Regions from separate parts of the Pseudomonas oryzihabitans genome, predicted to be linked through region 1. Evidence: predicted binding sites of a transcription regulator. Region 1 holds the regulator's gene; the other holds the start of a gene.
What was found. Region 1 encodes LexA, which represses DNA repair genes until DNA is damaged. Its sites were predicted from a motif close to CTGTNTNNNNANACAG; they were not measured.
Positions count from the first base shown of each region.

Region 2: recN (DNA repair protein RecN) is a predicted target of LexA. The motif match lies at 3,095-3,110, and genes of this name have one in related genera.

Region 1 covers NZ_CP013987.1:3,628,405-3,636,198, forward strand. Annotated here, with positions in the region: gene mfd (transcription-repair coupling factor) at 1-2,402, shown strand, start outside; gene APT59_RS16560 (S-methyl-5'-thioinosine phosphorylase) at 2,447-3,187, opposite strand; gene nagZ (beta-N-acetylhexosaminidase) at 3,199-4,191, opposite strand; gene APT59_RS16570 (TetR/AcrR family transcriptional regulator) at 4,272-4,982, opposite strand; gene lexA (transcriptional repressor LexA) at 5,219-5,830, shown strand; gene sulA (SOS-induced cell division inhibitor SulA) at 6,014-6,514, shown strand; gene APT59_RS16585 (hypothetical protein) at 6,581-6,817, opposite strand; gene APT59_RS16590 (DUF6586 family protein) at 6,948-7,466, opposite strand; gene topA (type I DNA topoisomerase) at 7,525-7,794, opposite strand, start outside.
Region 2 covers NZ_CP013987.1:485,636-493,429, forward strand. Annotated here, with positions in the region: gene APT59_RS02230 (RnfH family protein) at 1-298, shown strand, start outside; gene APT59_RS02235 (outer membrane protein assembly factor BamE) at 306-842, opposite strand; gene fur (ferric iron uptake transcriptional regulator) at 937-1,341, shown strand; gene recN (DNA repair protein RecN) at 1,403-3,070, opposite strand; gene grpE (nucleotide exchange factor GrpE) at 3,237-3,803, shown strand; gene dnaK (molecular chaperone DnaK) at 3,897-5,825, shown strand; gene dnaJ (molecular chaperone DnaJ) at 5,938-7,071, shown strand; gene dapB (4-hydroxy-tetrahydrodipicolinate reductase) at 7,126-7,794, shown strand, end outside.

The DNA of each region.
Region 1 (7,794 bases):
GCGAGCGCTTCACGGCGCGGGCGCTGCCGGATCTAGCCATCGATGCCAAGGCCAGCCAGCCCCTGGCGGCGCTGGAGCACTTCATCACCGACTTCCCCGGTCGCGTGTTGTTCACCGCGGAAAGCGCCGGCCGCCGCGAGGTGTTGCTGGACCTCCTGGCCCGGCTGAACCTGCGCCCCGGTCAGGTCGAAGGCTGGGCAGCCTTTCAGGCCAGCGCCGAACGTATCGCCATCGCCCTGGCACCGCTGGACGAAGGCCTGGTACTGGATGAGGCCGGCGTCGCCCTGATCCCGGAAAACCCGCTGTTCGGCCAGCGCATCATGCAGCGCCGCCGCCGCGAGAAGGGTCGTGACGCCGGCGAGAACGTCATCAAGAACCTCACCGAGCTGCGCGAAGGCGCGCCGGTGGTGCATATCGACCACGGCGTGGGCCGCTACATGGGTTTGATCACCCTGGAGCTGGACGATCAGCCCCAGGAATTCCTGCTGCTCGAATATGCCGACGACGCCAAGCTGTATGTGCCGGTGGCCAACCTGCACCTGATCGCCCGCTACTCGGGCACCGACGACGCCCTGGCGCCCTTGCACAAGCTGGGCTCCGAAACCTGGCAGAAGGCCAAGCGCAAGGCCGCCGAACAGGTACGGGACGTGGCCGCCGAGCTGCTCGACATCTATGCCCGCCGCGCCGCGCGCAAGGGCTATGCCTTCAAGGACCCGGCAGCCGACTACGCCACCTTCTCCGCCGGCTTCCCCTTCGAGGAGACCCCGGACCAGCAGGCTGCCATCGAGGCGGTGCACAAGGACATGCTGGCGGGCACGCCCATGGATCGCCTGGTCTGCGGCGACGTGGGCTTCGGCAAGACCGAAGTGGCCATGCGGGCGGCCTTCATCGCCGTGCATGGCGGGCGCCAGGTGGCGGTGCTGGTCCCCACCACCCTGCTCGCCCAACAGCACTACAACAGCTTCCGCGACCGCTTCGCCGACTGGCCGGTGCGGGTCGAGGTGATGAGCCGCTTCAAGTCGACCCAGGAGGTCGCCGCCGCCGCGCGCGAGCTGGCCGACGGCAAGATCGACATCATCATCGGCACCCACAAGCTCCTGCAGGGCGATGTGAAGTTCAAGGACCTGGGCCTGGCCATCATCGACGAAGAACACCGTTTCGGAGTGCGACAGAAGGAGCAGCTCAAGTCGCTACGCAGCGAAGTGGACATCCTCACCCTCACCGCCACGCCCATTCCGCGCACCCTGAACATGGCCGTGGCGGGCATGCGCGACCTGTCCATCATCGCCACCCCGCCCGCGCGGCGTCTCTCGGTGCGCACCTTCGTCATGGAGGAGCAGAACGCGGTGATCAAGGAAGCCCTGCTGCGCGAACTCCTGCGTGGCGGCCAGGTGTACTTCCTGCACAACGAGGTCAAGACCATCGAGAAGCGCGCCCGCGAACTGGCCGAACTGGTGCCCGAGGCCCGCGTGGGCATCGGCCACGGGCAGATGCGCGAACGCGATCTCGAACAGGTGATGAGCGACTTCTACCACAAGAGATTCAACGTGCTGGTGGCCTCGACCATCATCGAGACCGGCATCGACGTGCCCAACGCCAACACCATCATCATCGAACGCGCCGACAAGTTCGGCCTGGCCCAGCTGCACCAGCTGCGTGGCCGGGTCGGCCGCAGCCACCACCAGGCCTACGCCTACCTGCTCACGCCGCCACGCAAGGGCATGACCCCGGACGCCGAGAAGCGCCTGGAGGCCATCGCTGGCGCCCAGGACCTGGGGGCCGGCTTCATCCTGGCGACCCACGACCTGGAGATCCGCGGCGCCGGCGAACTGCTCGGCGAAGGCCAGAGCGGCCAGATCCAGGCAGTGGGTTTCACCCTCTACATGGAAATGCTGGAGCGTGCGGTCAAGGCCATTCGCAAGGGCGAGCAACCCAATCTCGAGAAGCCCTTGGGGGGCGGTCCGGACATCAACATGCGCGTCCCCGCCCTGATCCCGGAGGACTACCTGCCCGACGTCCATGCGCGGCTGATCCTCTACAAGCGCATCGCCTCGGCGCCGGACGAAGACGCCCTCAAGGAATTGCAGGTGGAGATGATCGACCGCTTCGGGCTCCTGCCGGAACCGACCAAGAACCTGGTGCGCCTGACACTGCTCAAGCTACGTGCGGAAGGCCTGGGCATCGTCAAGGTGGATGCGGGGCCCCAGGGCGGACGCCTGGAGTTCGCTGCCGACACCCAGGTGGATCCGCTGGTGCTGGTGAAGATGATCCAGGCGCAGCCGAAGAAGTACCGGCTGGAGGGCGCGACCCTGTTCAAGTTCCAGGTACCGATGGAACGCGCCGAAGAACGCTTCAACGTGCTCGAAGCGCTCTTCGATCGCCTGACGCCGGCCGCCAGCTGACCAACAGGCCGCCTCCGGGACCTCCCGGAAGCGGCCTGGAGCTATCAGCCCGCCAGCACCTCGGCCAGCACCTGGCGAACCTCGTCGATACCGCTGGCCAAGACGGCTTCGATCTCGGCCATGGTGATCTCTCGCTGCACCTTGCCGGCCGCCGGGTTCACCACCAGCGCCAAGCAGGCATAGGGCAAGCCCAGTTCGCGGGCCAGGGCCGCTTCCGGCATGCCGGTCATGCCGACGATGTCGCAGCCGTCGCGTTCCAGCCGGACGATCTCTCCTGCCGTTTCCAGGCGTGGCCCCTGGGTCGCGGCATAGACGCCGTGGTCGCTATGCGGCAGTTGCAGCTTGCGCAGTGCACCCAGCAGACGCTGACGCAAGGGCTCGTCGTAGGGAAAGCTGAAGTCGATGTGGGTGACATGGTCGAGGTCCGTGCCTTCGAAGAAGGTATGGCCACGCCCCCAGGTGTAGTCCACCAGCTGATGGGGCACGCACAGATGGCCGCTGCCCATGGCGGCGTGAATGCCGCCCACGGCATTCACCGCAAGGATGGCCTCGGCACCGGCCTCCTTGAGCGCCCAGAGGTTGGCGCGGTAGTTGACCTGATGCGGCGGGATACGATGGGGATGGCCATGGCGGGCCAGGAACAGCACCGGTCGCCCGGCAAAGCGGCCGCGCTGCACGGGTGCCGAGGGCTCGCCCCAGGGGGTGTCGAACGTCTGGGCCTCGTCCAGCTCCAGGCCGGCGAGCGCGGTGAGGCCGGTGCCTCCGATGATGGCGTAGGTGGTCATGGATACGTCCTCTAGATGAGTTCAGCCTGGCGCAACCGCCGCAGCACGTGGCTCCACTGCGGCTGCTGCCGATAATCGAGATCCACGTGGCGACGGGCTCTCATGCTGGCCAGGCGTGGCGAGGGCGAGACGCCCAGCTGCTGCACGCGGCTCAGGGCCAGTTCGGCCGCGGCGCGATCGTTGCAGACCAGCCCCATGTCGCAACCGGCTTCCAGGGCTGCCGCGACGCGCTGTCCGGCATCGCCAGCGACGTGGGCGCCGGCCATCGACAGGTCGTCGCTGAAGATGACGCCCTGGTAGCCCAGCTCACCGCGCAGGATGTCCTGCAGCCAGCGCCGGGAAAAACCGGCCGGCTGGGCATCGACCGCAGGATAGATGACGTGGGCGGGCATGACGCCGCCCAACCTCGGCAGCAGGGCCCGGAACGGCCGCAGGTCGGTGCGCTGCAGGGTGTCCAGATCACGCTCGTCGGTGGGGATGGCGACGTGGGAATCGGCTTCCGCCCAGCCGTGTCCGGGAAAATGCTTGCCGGTGGCGGCCATGCCGGCCTCACCCATGCCGGCGATGAAGGCGCCGCCCAGTTCGATCACCTGTTCCGCGTTACCAAAGGACCGCGCGCCTATGACCTGGCTGCGTTGGTAGTCGACATCCAGCACCGGAGCGAAGCTGAAGTCCAGGCCCACTGCCAGGACCTCGGTCGCCATCAGCCAGCCACAGAGCCGACTCAGTTCGACGCTGTCCGCTCGGCCGCTCAACTGCCCCATGGCCGGCAAGCGCACCACGTCGCGGCGCAGGCGCTGCACACGGCCACCTTCCTGGTCCACGGCCAACAGCAGCTCGGGCCGCACCGCGCGAATGGCGCGGCACAGCTCCCGTACCTGGCCGGGCGTTTCGATGTTGCGGGCGAACAGAATCAGTCCGCCCACCTCCGGTTGGCGCAGCAACTGGCGATCCTCGGCGGTAAGCCAGGTGCCAGCGATATCGACCATCAGGGAGCCTTGCATGGGTACCTCGTCCGAATGCTCCGGCGCATGGCGCCGTGAAAGGGACGCAAGCTTACCCCAGGCGCCCTTGGCGCCGCAGCCTAGTAGGTCTCGGCCGTCTCCGCCGCGACTGGACGTCGCGGCCGATACTGCGCCTGGGCCAGTTCGGGCTCCTGCATCGCCGTGGGTGCGCGCATGCCGGTGGCCAGGAAGGGCACCATCAGCCGCAGCACCTGGTCGGTGTGGGTATCGACGCCGAAGTCGTTTTCACCAATTGCCCGCAGCGCCTTGATGCCGGACATGCTGAACACCGCCGCGCCCAGCATGAAGTGGGCACGCCAGAACAGCTCCAGCGGCGGAATCTCGGGCACGGCTCTATTCACCAGCAGCAGGAAGCGGCGGAAGGCCCGGCCATAGGTCTGCTCGAGGTATTTGCGCAAATGGCCCTGGCTCTGACTGAACGCCAGGCCCAGCAGGCGCATGAACACCGAGAGGTCGTTGCCGTGCCGCGGTTTGATGGCCAGGGAATGATCCACCAGCAGATTGAGCAACGCCTCCAGGCTCACCTCCTCCCCGTTCTTTGGCTGCCACTGATCCAGATCCCGCTCCAGGTTGAAGCAGAAGGGATCGAGAAAGCGCGAGAACACCGCCTGGATCAGGGCCTTCTTGGAGCCGAAGTGATAGTTGACGGCTGCCAGGTTGACCCCGGCTCGCGTGGTGATGAGTCGCAACGAGGTTTCGGCGAAGCCGCGCTCGGCGAACAACTGTTCGGCGGCATCCAGAATGCGTTCAACGGTATCCGACTGCGCCATGACCTTCCTCGATAGATGAATTTCCGTTTGAAACATATGTTTCAAACGCTACCGAAGTCAATCGCGGGCTGGTCTGCGAACAGCCATGCGAAGCCTTGGAAGGCACGTCATTCCGTCATTTGAACGCTATTTGCCGTGAATCCGGCCTGTCGTCTGAAGCCAGGTGCAGCGGCCTTGCCTAGCACCTGGAGTTACTGTATATAATCACAGCATCATTAGACGACGCGACGTGCATCATGCTGAAACTGACACCGCGACAAGCCGAGATTCTGGCCTTCATCAAGCGTTGCCTCGAAGCCAATGGCTTTCCGCCTACCCGCGCGGAGATCGCGCAGGAGCTTGGTTTCAAATCGCCGAATGCGGCTGAGGAGCATCTCAAGGCCCTGGCCCGTAAGGGCGCCATCGAGATGACGCCGGGCGCCTCCCGGGGCATCCGCATTCCGGGTCTGGATACGACGCGCAAAGCCGATGAAAGCCTGCCGGTCATCGGTCGGGTGGCTGCCGGCGCGCCCATTCTGGCCGAGCAGAACGTCGAAGAAAACTGTGCCATCAATCCGGCCTTCTTCCAGCCGCGTGCCGACTACCTGCTGAAGGTCAAGGGCATGAGCATGAGAGACGTCGGCATCCTCGATGGCGACCTCCTCGCGGTCCATGTGACCCGTGAGGTGCACAACGGTCAGATCGTCGTGGCTCGGGTGGGCGATGAAGTCACCGTGAAGAGATTCAAGCGCTCGGGCAACCAGGTCACCCTGCTGGCGGAAAATCCCGAGTTCGCCCCTATCGAAGTCGATCTTTCCAGCCAGGAATTCGCCATCGAAGGGTTAAGCGTTGGCGTCATCCGCCGCTAACTTCTAGGGCTGGCCTGCGGGCCAGCCTCTTGTCACCGCCTTTTGCCTTACGCCGAAGTCTTGATCGGGGGTATCTGTTCGCGCTCCGGAAAGCGCTCAAGACCAGGCTGAGCACAGTGACGTCATGTATCCGTGGTACATGACCTCAAGTGGATTTGATCGAGTCGCCTCCAGGAGGTCGCCATGCAATTTCCCCTGATGTTCGATGCACCGCGCTCGTCCGTTCAAGAGCTGGACCTGGCACCTGAGTTCCTGCTGCAGGAACTCACCGCCTTTCTGCCCAAGTCCGGCAAGCCGGCACGGGAGCTGCCAGCCGCTCCGCTGCCGGATACCTTCAGTGAGATGTCCCTGCATGGCAGCCAGGAACAGTGCCTGCAACTGCTGGCCCCCATCCTGCGCCAACTGAGCGACAAGGACGATGCCCGCTGGCTGACCCTGGTCACCCCGCCATCGCTGCTCAGCAATGCCTGGTTGCGCAGCACTCATCTGAATCCGGAACGGGTGCTTCTGCTGCAGACGCCGAGTGCTGCCAAGACGCTGCAACTGGCCTGCGAAGTGCTCCGCAAGGGGCAGAGCCACACGGTGATCAGCTGGCTGCACGACCTGAGCGATGCGGGCAAGCAGCAATTGGCGCGCGCCGCGGCACAAGGCCACAGCCAGAGTCTGAACGTCAGATTCGCGTAGGGAACAGGCGGCGGGACGGGATGTAGCGGCGGCATTCCAGGGCGGAATGCCGGATCGAGAAAAGAATCAGTGCAGGACGCGCGGTTGATCATCGCGCTGGAGGCTATCGCCTTCGGCCAGTCGACCGGCCATCTGCACACCCAGGTTGAACATGGCCTTGGCCACCTCTATCTGCTGTCCATGCAGGAAATCCTTGGCATCGCTGGAAAACTCCAGGGTAACGAGGGCTTCCTCGTCGTCCGCACGGCGCAACACGATGCGACCATCGGAGAGTTCAACGATTTCCAGGTAGGCAGTAGTCATTCAGTATCTCCACAGCTAAGCGGATAGTGTAACAGCGTGGGGTCTGAGAGGCTGACTTGCCTGAGCCTTTTTCGACGGTCTGCAAGGCCAGCATCCTGGCAGCCTTGGATGAGTTGCTGGTGGAACGGGCCTACCACTCGGTCATGGCACCGCGGAATCTGAGCGCCGTCTGCTTGAGGCTTTCGCGCCAGGCTTCCACTTCTTCAAGACCCAGTTCCGGCTCAGCCGGTTCCAGACTGACCGCCTCGATCAGGGCCAGCGTCGGGTCCTGCTTGGTCCGTCGTGGCGCCTGGGGCGGTTGCAGCAATCGCTGGTATTCGGCGATCAGCCGTGCCAGCCAGGTCTCCGAATTGCCAGCCAACTCGACCAGCTCGCCCATCTCCGGACTAGGCGCCTCGTTCAGGGCTTCGGGTGATAGCAGAACGGCGAGCGACGTGGCCTCCATGGTCGGGTGGCGATAGAAGCCCGCCACCTCCTGACAGAGGCCCAGCAGGGCGCCATGCAGGTGGAACAGACAGGCCTCGCGTTCGGCCATGATGCGGCCCTGGCTTTGCGCTGAAGGCGCCGCCTGAGCCGAGCGCCAGCTTTCCAGGGCCAGACCGGCAAAATAGAGCTTCTGGTTGGTGCGGGTGTAACGCTCGTTGGCCATGCCCTTCTCCTGGAGCCGACTCACGCCGGCCGCCTGTCTCCTGCCAGAACCCAGGGCTCTAGCGCTTTTCTTCCACCTGCCACTTCTTGCCGTCGTAGAAGGCCTTCCAGCCGGTGGGCTTGCCCTCGACCTCGGTCTGCACGTACTGCTCCTTGGTCTTGCGGCTGAAGCGAATCACCGCCGGGCGACCTTCGGAATCCTTCACCGGAGCACTCAGCAGATAATGGTACTTGGGATCGATCTCGTCGCGATGGGGCAGCAGTTCGCTGACCAACGGCGCACGGGTTTCGCGATTCTTCGGAAAGCCGCTGGCAGCCAGGAACAGGCC
Region 2 (7,794 bases), 1.7 Mb from region 1:
GCGCCTGCCCATCGAAGTGGCGCTGGCGCTACCGGAACGGCAGTGGCTAGTGAGTGTGCAGCTGGAGGAGGGTGCCACGGTCGAGCAGGCGGTGCTGTCTTCGGGGCTGCTTGAGAAATTGCAGCCCGACCAGCGCGCGCAATGCCAAGTCGGCATCTTTGGCAAGCGGGTCATCAACCCGTCTGAGCGAAGGCTGGAAAAAGGAGATCGGGTGGAGATCTATCGCCCGCTGCTTGCCGATCCCAAGGAGAGTCGCAAGCGGCGCGCAGAAAAGGCCAGGTCGAAGACCGGCCTCTAGTCGGGGATCACTGCCCTTCGGTGCGAATGCGCTCGGGCGTAGGGACATCGGCCGGACGAGCACTGTCGATCTCTTTCTGGATGCTGTCTTCGGTCGAGCCGGGGATCGCGGGCGTTTCCGGCGCTGCCGCAGGGGCAGTAGGCTGCACTGGCGCAGTGGAGTCCACTGTGGTGCCGCTATCAGTGCCCATGATCCGTTGTTCGCGACTGGTGCCCGGCATGAAGTCACCGGCCAGGCCGCTCAACTGATTGTCGCCATTGAACACCAAGCTGACACGTTCCTGCTTACGCTGGCCACCGGCGGCCTGCAGGCTGTACAGATAGTCCCAGCGATTGGGATGGAAGGTGTCCTGGATCAGCGGCGAACCCATGATAAACCGGACTTGTTGTCGGGTCATTCCGGGGCGCAACTGGTCTATCATGTCCTGGGTGACAACGTTGCCCTGTTGGATGTCGATCTTGTAAACCCCCGGCAGAGAGCAGCCGGCGAGCATGGCTAGGCCCATCAGAGAGAGCCCGGTCAGCGTTTGCTTGAGGTTTTGCATCGGTGGGAGACTTCCACTATCTTGCTGGGCAACGAAGCACCGATCATACCCGTATTCCCGAGGGCTGCGAAAGCACTCGGCACCGAGAAAGAGCATGGTAGAGAACAACGAACTCCGCAAAGCGGGTCTGAAAGTGACCCTGCCGCGCGTCAAGATATTGCAGATGCTGGACACCACCGAGCAGCGCCACATGAGCGCTGAAGACGTTTACAAGGCGCTGATGGAAGCAGGCGAGGACGTAGGGCTGGCAACGGTCTACCGGGTCCTCACCCAGTTCGAAGCGGCCGGCCTAGTGGTGCGTCATAATTTCGATGGCGGCCATGCCGTGTTCGAGCTGGCTGATACCGGTCATCATGATCACATGGTGGATGTGGATACCGGCGAAGTCATCGAGTTCACCGATGCGTCGATCGAAAAGCGTCAGCGCGAGATCGTTGAAGAGCACGGTTTTGAGCTGGTCGATCACAACCTAGTGCTGTACATCCGTCAGCGCAAGTGAAGATCCAGACATGAAAAAGGCGACCCGGAGTCGCCTTTTTCATGTCTGGTGCTGTGGACGGCTAGCGGCTGACCACCAGCTTGCGGGCGTGGGCGAGGGATTCGCGGGTGAGGTCGACGCCGCCGAGCATGCGCGCCACCTCCTCCACGCGCCGCGCCCGGTCCAGCTTGGCGACCGCAGTGCGCGTCTCGTCGGTGCCGCGCTCCTTGTGCACGAACAGATGCTGGTGACCCTGGGCTGCAACCTGGGGGAGGTGGGTAACCGTCAGCACCTGGCCACGCTCACCCAGTTGCCGCAGCAGTTGGCCGACCACCTCGGCCGTCGGGCCGCCGATACCGACGTCCACCTCGTCGAATACCAGGGTCGGGGTGCGCGAGGTCTGGGCGGTAATGACCTGGATGGCCAGGCTGATACGTGACAGCTCACCACCCGAGGCGACCTTGGCCAGTGGGCGCAGGGGTTGGCCCGGGTTGGCGCTGACGCGAAATTCGACGCCCTCGTTGCCCAGTGGCTGGGGTTCACCGGTACTGCCCGGCGTTAGCGTGATACTGAAGCGGCCGCCCGGCATGCCCAGGCGCTGCATTTCCGTCTCGACCGCTGCTGCGAGCTCTGGCGCGCGCTGCTCGCGCAGGCGACTCAGTTCGCCAGCCTTCTCCTGGTAGTGGCGCTCGAAGGCGGCCAATTCTTCTTGCAAGCGCTCCAGCGCGACATCGTCGGCGTCCAGGGATTGCAGCTCATTGCGCAGCTGGTCGTGCAGTTCCAGCAGGGCTTCGGGCTGCACCCGATGCTTGCGGGCAAGGCTGTAGACGCTGTCGAGACGCTCCTGCACGGCCTGTTGGCGCTCCGGATCGGCTTCGAAATGATCGACGAAGCGATTCAATTCATTCATCGCCTCCTCGATCTGGATCTGGGCGGAGGCGAGCAGGTTGCTGGCTTCCTGGATCTGCGCAGGCGGGCGGTCGAAGGCAGTCAGGCGTGCCACGCTGGCATTGAGCGCTGACTGGGCGTTGCCCTGCTCGTTCTCGGTACAGAGGTCCATGGCCTGGCGGCAGGCCAGCAGGATGTGCTCGGCGCTCGCCAGGTCGCTCTGCTCCTGTTCCAGTGCCTGCAGCTCTCCCTCGGCCAGGGCGAGATTGTCGAGTTCTTCCAGCTGATAACTGAGTAACTGGTGGCGAGCGCGCTGTTCGTCACCGTTGCGGGTAAGACGCTCCAGGGTCTGGCGCACCTGGCGCCAGCGCTGGGCGGCGAGCTGGACCTGGCGAACCAGTTCTCCCGCGCCCGCGTATTCGTCCAGCAGGCGGCGATGAGTGTCGAGACCGAGCAGCGACTGGTGTTCGTGCTGGTTGTGGATGTCGATCAGCAGGCCGCCCAGGGTCTTGAGGTCGGCCAGTGGGCAGGGCGAGCCATTGATATAGCCGCGCGAGCGTCCTTCGCGGGTGATGACGCGGCGCAGCAGGCAGGGGCCGTCCTGCTCCAGGTCTCGCTCGGCGAGCCACTGGCGCGCCTCGGGGATGTCGGTGGTGTCGAAGCTGGCCAGAACATCGGCCTTGTCTGCACCAGGCCTGACCGCATCGCTGTCGGCGCGGTCGCCAAGGGTGAGGCCGAGGGCGTCGAGCATGATGGACTTGCCGGCGCCGGTTTCGCCGGTGATCACGGTCATGCCGCGCTCGAGGTCGAGGTCGAGGTGTTCGACGATGGCGTAGTTGCGGACGGACAGATGCACCAGCATGCGACGATCTCCGGAGGCGGTTTTCTGGTTGTTTATACAGTGCCTCTCGGGCACTGGCAATCCATACAGCTCTTGAAGCGCCGGCCGGCGGCCCCATATAGGCGCCATCGATCAAGGCGTCGTCCATTAGAGGGCGCGCCCACCGGCATTATCACAGGAGGACTCCATGGCCGACGAACAGAACTCCCAGACTCCCGAGCACGAAGCAGCCGCTCAGGGCGACGTCCAGCACGAGGATCTCGCTGCCCGCGTTGCCACGCTCGAAGAGCAACTCGCCGCTGCCCAGGATCAATCGCTGCGCAGCGTCGCCGACCTGCAGAACGTGCGTCGTCGCGCTGAGCAGGATGTGGAGAAGGCGCACAAGTTCGCGCTGGAAAAATTTGCTGGCGATCTGTTGCCGGTACTCGACAGCCTGGAGCGTGGCCTGGAGCTGTCCAATGCCGCGGACGAAGCCTTGAGGCCCATGCGCGAAGGCATGGAGCTGACCCTGAAGATGCTGCAGGACACGCTCAAGCGCTATCAGGTCGAGGCCGTCGATCCCCACGGCGCGCCTTTCAATCCGGAACACCACCAGGCCATGGCCATGGAAGAGAGCGCCACCGCCGAGCCGGGCAGCGTGCTCAAGGTGTTTCAAAAGGGCTATCTGCTCAATGGTCGCCTGCTGCGGCCGGCGATGGTGGTCGTGAGCAAGGCCCCTGCCGCACAGCAGCCGAGCATCGACGAAAAGGCTTGAAATTCTTTCGCTCGGCCCCATCTGGTAGGCAAGCGAACATCAAAGGCCCCCTGAGCGGGCCGCGCGGAATCTGAGATTTCTGGAGAAGACTACATGGGCAAGATTATCGGTATCGACCTGGGGACCACCAACTCCTGCGTCGCGATCCTCGAAAACGGCAACGTCAAGGTACTGGAAAACGCCGAAGGCACCCGTACCACGCCGTCCATCATCGCCTACACCAACGATGGCGAGACCCTGGTTGGCCAGCCGGCCAAGCGCCAGGCGGTGACCAATCCGCAGAACACCCTCTATGCGGTCAAGCGACTGATCGGCCGGCGTTACGAAGAAAACGTCGTGCAGAAAGACATCCAGATGGTCCCTTACAAGATCGTTAAGGCAGACAACGGTGATGCCTGGGTCGAAGCCAAGGGCCAGAAGATGGCGCCGCCGCAGATCTCTGCCGAAGTCCTGAAAAAGATGAAGAAGACCGCCGAGGACTACCTGGGCGAGACCGTCACCGAAGCGGTCATCACCGTGCCGGCCTACTTCAACGACAGCCAGCGCCAGGCCACCAAGGATGCTGGCCGGATCGCCGGTCTGGACGTCAAGCGCATCATCAACGAGCCCACCGCGGCAGCCCTGGCCTATGGCCTGGACAAGGCCAAGGGCGACCACACCGTGATCGTCTATGACCTGGGCGGCGGTACCTTCGATATCTCGGTCATCGAGATCGCTGAGGTCGACGGTGAGCATCAGTTCGAGGTGCTGGCCACCAATGGCGACACCTTCCTGGGTGGTGAAGACTTCGACATCCGCCTGATCGACTACCTCGTCGAAGAATTCAAGAAAGAAAGCGGCATGAACCTCAAGGGCGATCCGCTGGCCATGCAGCGCCTGAAGGAAGCTGCCGAGAAGGCCAAGATCGAACTGTCTTCGGCTACCCAGACCGACGTCAACCTGCCGTACATCACTGCCGATGCCAGCGGTCCCAAGCACCTGAACGTCAAGGTCTCCCGCGCCAAGCTGGAGTCCCTGGTGGAAGAGCTGGTCGAGCGCACCATCGAGCCGTGCCGTACTGCCTTGAAGGATTCCGGCCTGGACGTCTCCGACATCCACGAGGTCATCCTGGTGGGCGGTCAGACCCGCATGCCGCTGGTGCAGAAGCGCGTTGCCGATTTCTTCGGCAAGGAAGCGCGCAAGGACGTCAACCCGGACGAAGCCGTCGCCATCGGTGCCGCCATCCAGGGCGCCGTGCTGGCCGGTGACGTCAAGGACGTGCTGCTGCTGGACGTTACCCCGTTGACCCTGGGCATCGAGACCATGGGTGGCGTGATGACCGCGCTGATCGAGAAGAACACCACCATCCCGACCAAGAAGTCGCAGGTGTTCTCCACTGCCGACGACAACCAGGGCGCCGTGACCATCCACGTGCTGCAGGGCGAGCGCAAGCAGGCCGCGCAGAACAAGTCGCTGGGCAAGTTCGACCTGGCCGAGATCCCGCCGGCGCCGCGTGGCGTGCCGCAGATCGAGGTGACCTTCGACATCGACGCCAACGGTATCCTCAACGTGTCCGCCAAGGACAAGGCCACCGGCAAGCAGCAGTCCATCGTCATCAAGGCATCCTCCGGTCTGTCCGAGGACGAGATTCAGCAGATGGTGCGTGACGCCGAGGCGAATGCCGACGAGGATCGCAAGTTCGAAGAGCTGGCCGCGGCTCGCAACCAGGGTGATGCCCTGGTGCACGGCACTCGCAAGATGCTGACCGAGGCGGGCGACAAGGCCACGGCCGAAGAGAAGAGCACCATCGAGAAGGCCATTGGCGAACTGGAAGTCGCCGTGCGCGGTGACGACAAGGACGCCATCGAAGCCAAGATGAATGCTCTGTCCCAGGCCTCCGCGCCGCTGGCCCAGAAGCTCTACTCCGAGCAGGGCGCTGCGGCAGGTGCCGAAGGCGCCTCGGCCAAGGCGGACGGTGATGCCAAGAAGCCCGGTGACGACGTGGTCGACGCCGAGTTCGAGGAAGTGAAGGACAACAAGTAAGCCCCGTGCTTACCGCACCTGACGGGCTTCGGCCCGTCGGATCCGCCACGCGGGAGCCTGCTCCCGCGTTGGCGTGTCTGGAGGGTGAGAAAATTTAAGGTGCAGAAAGTCTATGGCCAAACGTGATTACTATGAGGTGCTCGGGGTCGAGCGCGGCGCCAGCGAAGCCGAGCTCAAGAAAGCCTACCGACGCCTGGCGATGAAATACCACCCGGATCGCAATCCGGGGGACGCAGCTGCCGAAGAGCAATTCAAGGAGGCCGCGGAGGCCTACGAAGTGCTGTCCGATGCGGGCAAGCGCTCGGCCTACGACCAGTACGGCCATGCTGGCGTCGATCCGAGCATGGGCGGCGGCGGTTTCGGCGGCGCCGCAGGGGGCGCGAACTTCTCCGACATCTTCGGCGACGTCTTCAGCGACTTCTTCGGCGGGCGCGGTGGTGCCGGTGGCCGCGGCGGTCCGCAGCGCGGTGCCGATCTGCGCTATACCCTGGATCTGGACCTCGAAGAGGCAGTGCGCGGGACCACGGTCACCATTCGCGTGCCCACCCTGGTCGAGTGCAAGGTGTGCGACGGCAATGGCGCCAAGCCAGGTACCTCGGCGTCCACCTGCCCCACCTGTGGCGGCATTGGCCAGGTGCGGATGCAGCAAGGTTTCTTCTCGGTGCAGCAAACCTGCCCGCGCTGCCACGGCAGCGGCAAGATCATTCCCGAGCCCTGCACGGCCTGTCATGGCCAGGGTCGCGTGGAAGAGCAGAAGACCCTGTCGGTCAAGGTGCCGGCGGGCGTCGACACGGGCGACCGCATCCGTCTGACCGGCGAAGGCGAAGCCGGGACCCTGGGTGGCCCCAGTGGCGACCTCTACGTGGTGGTCAATGTGCGCGAGCACTCGATCTTCCAGCGTGACGGCAAGCATCTCTATTGCGAGGTGCCGATTAACTTCACCGACGCCGCTCTGGGTGGTGAACTGGAAGTGCCGACCCTGGATGGCCGCGTCAAGCTGAAGATCCCCGAAGGCACTCAGACCGGCAAGATGTTCCGCCTGCGCGGCAAGGGCGTGACGCCCGTGCGTGGCGGTGGCGCTGGCGATCTAATGTGCAAGGTGGTGGTGGAGACCCCGGTCAACCTGAGCCGGCGTCAGCGCGAGCTGCTCGAGGAATTCCGCAACACCCTGCAGAGCGACAGCTCCCATTCGCCTCGGGCCAGCGGCTGGTTCGACGGGATGAAGCGCTTCTTCGACGACCTCTAAACCGGCAGGGGCGCCGTCGCGAGGCGGCGCCCAGCCAGCAACCTGGAGCTGATGATGCGACGTATAGCTGTAATGGGCGCCGCGGGGCGCATGGGCAAGACCTTGATCGAAGCGGTCCAGCAGACCCAGGGCGCTGCCGGCCTGACTGCTGCGGTGGATCGTCCCGAGAGCAGTCTGGTGGGTGCCGATGCCGGCGAACTCGCCGGCATCGGCCGTAACGGAGTGATGCTGTCAGGTGACCTGGCGCGGGTGCTGGATGACTTCGATGTCGTCATCGACTTCACCCATCCCAATGTGACCCTGCAGAATCTGGCGCTCTGCCGCAAGGCCAGAAAGGCCATGGTGATCGGCACCACCGGCTTTACCGCCGAGCAGAAGCTGACCCTGTTGGAAGCGAGCAAGGAAATTCCCATCGTCTTCGCCGCCAATTTCAGCGTCGGCGTCAATCTCTGCCTCAAGCTGCTGGACACCGCTGCCCGGGTACTGGGTGACGAGGTCGATATCGAAATCATTGAAGCGCACCACCGGCACAAGGTGGATGCGCCCTCGGGTACCGCCCTGCGCATGGGCGAGGTCGTGGCCCAGGCGCTGGGGCGTGAGCTGGAAGAGGTCGCCGTCTATGGCCGGGAAGGCCAGACCGGTGCGCGGGATCGCCAGACCATCGGCTTCGCTACCGTGCGTGCCGGGGACGTGGTGGGCGATCACACGGTATTGTTCGCCAGC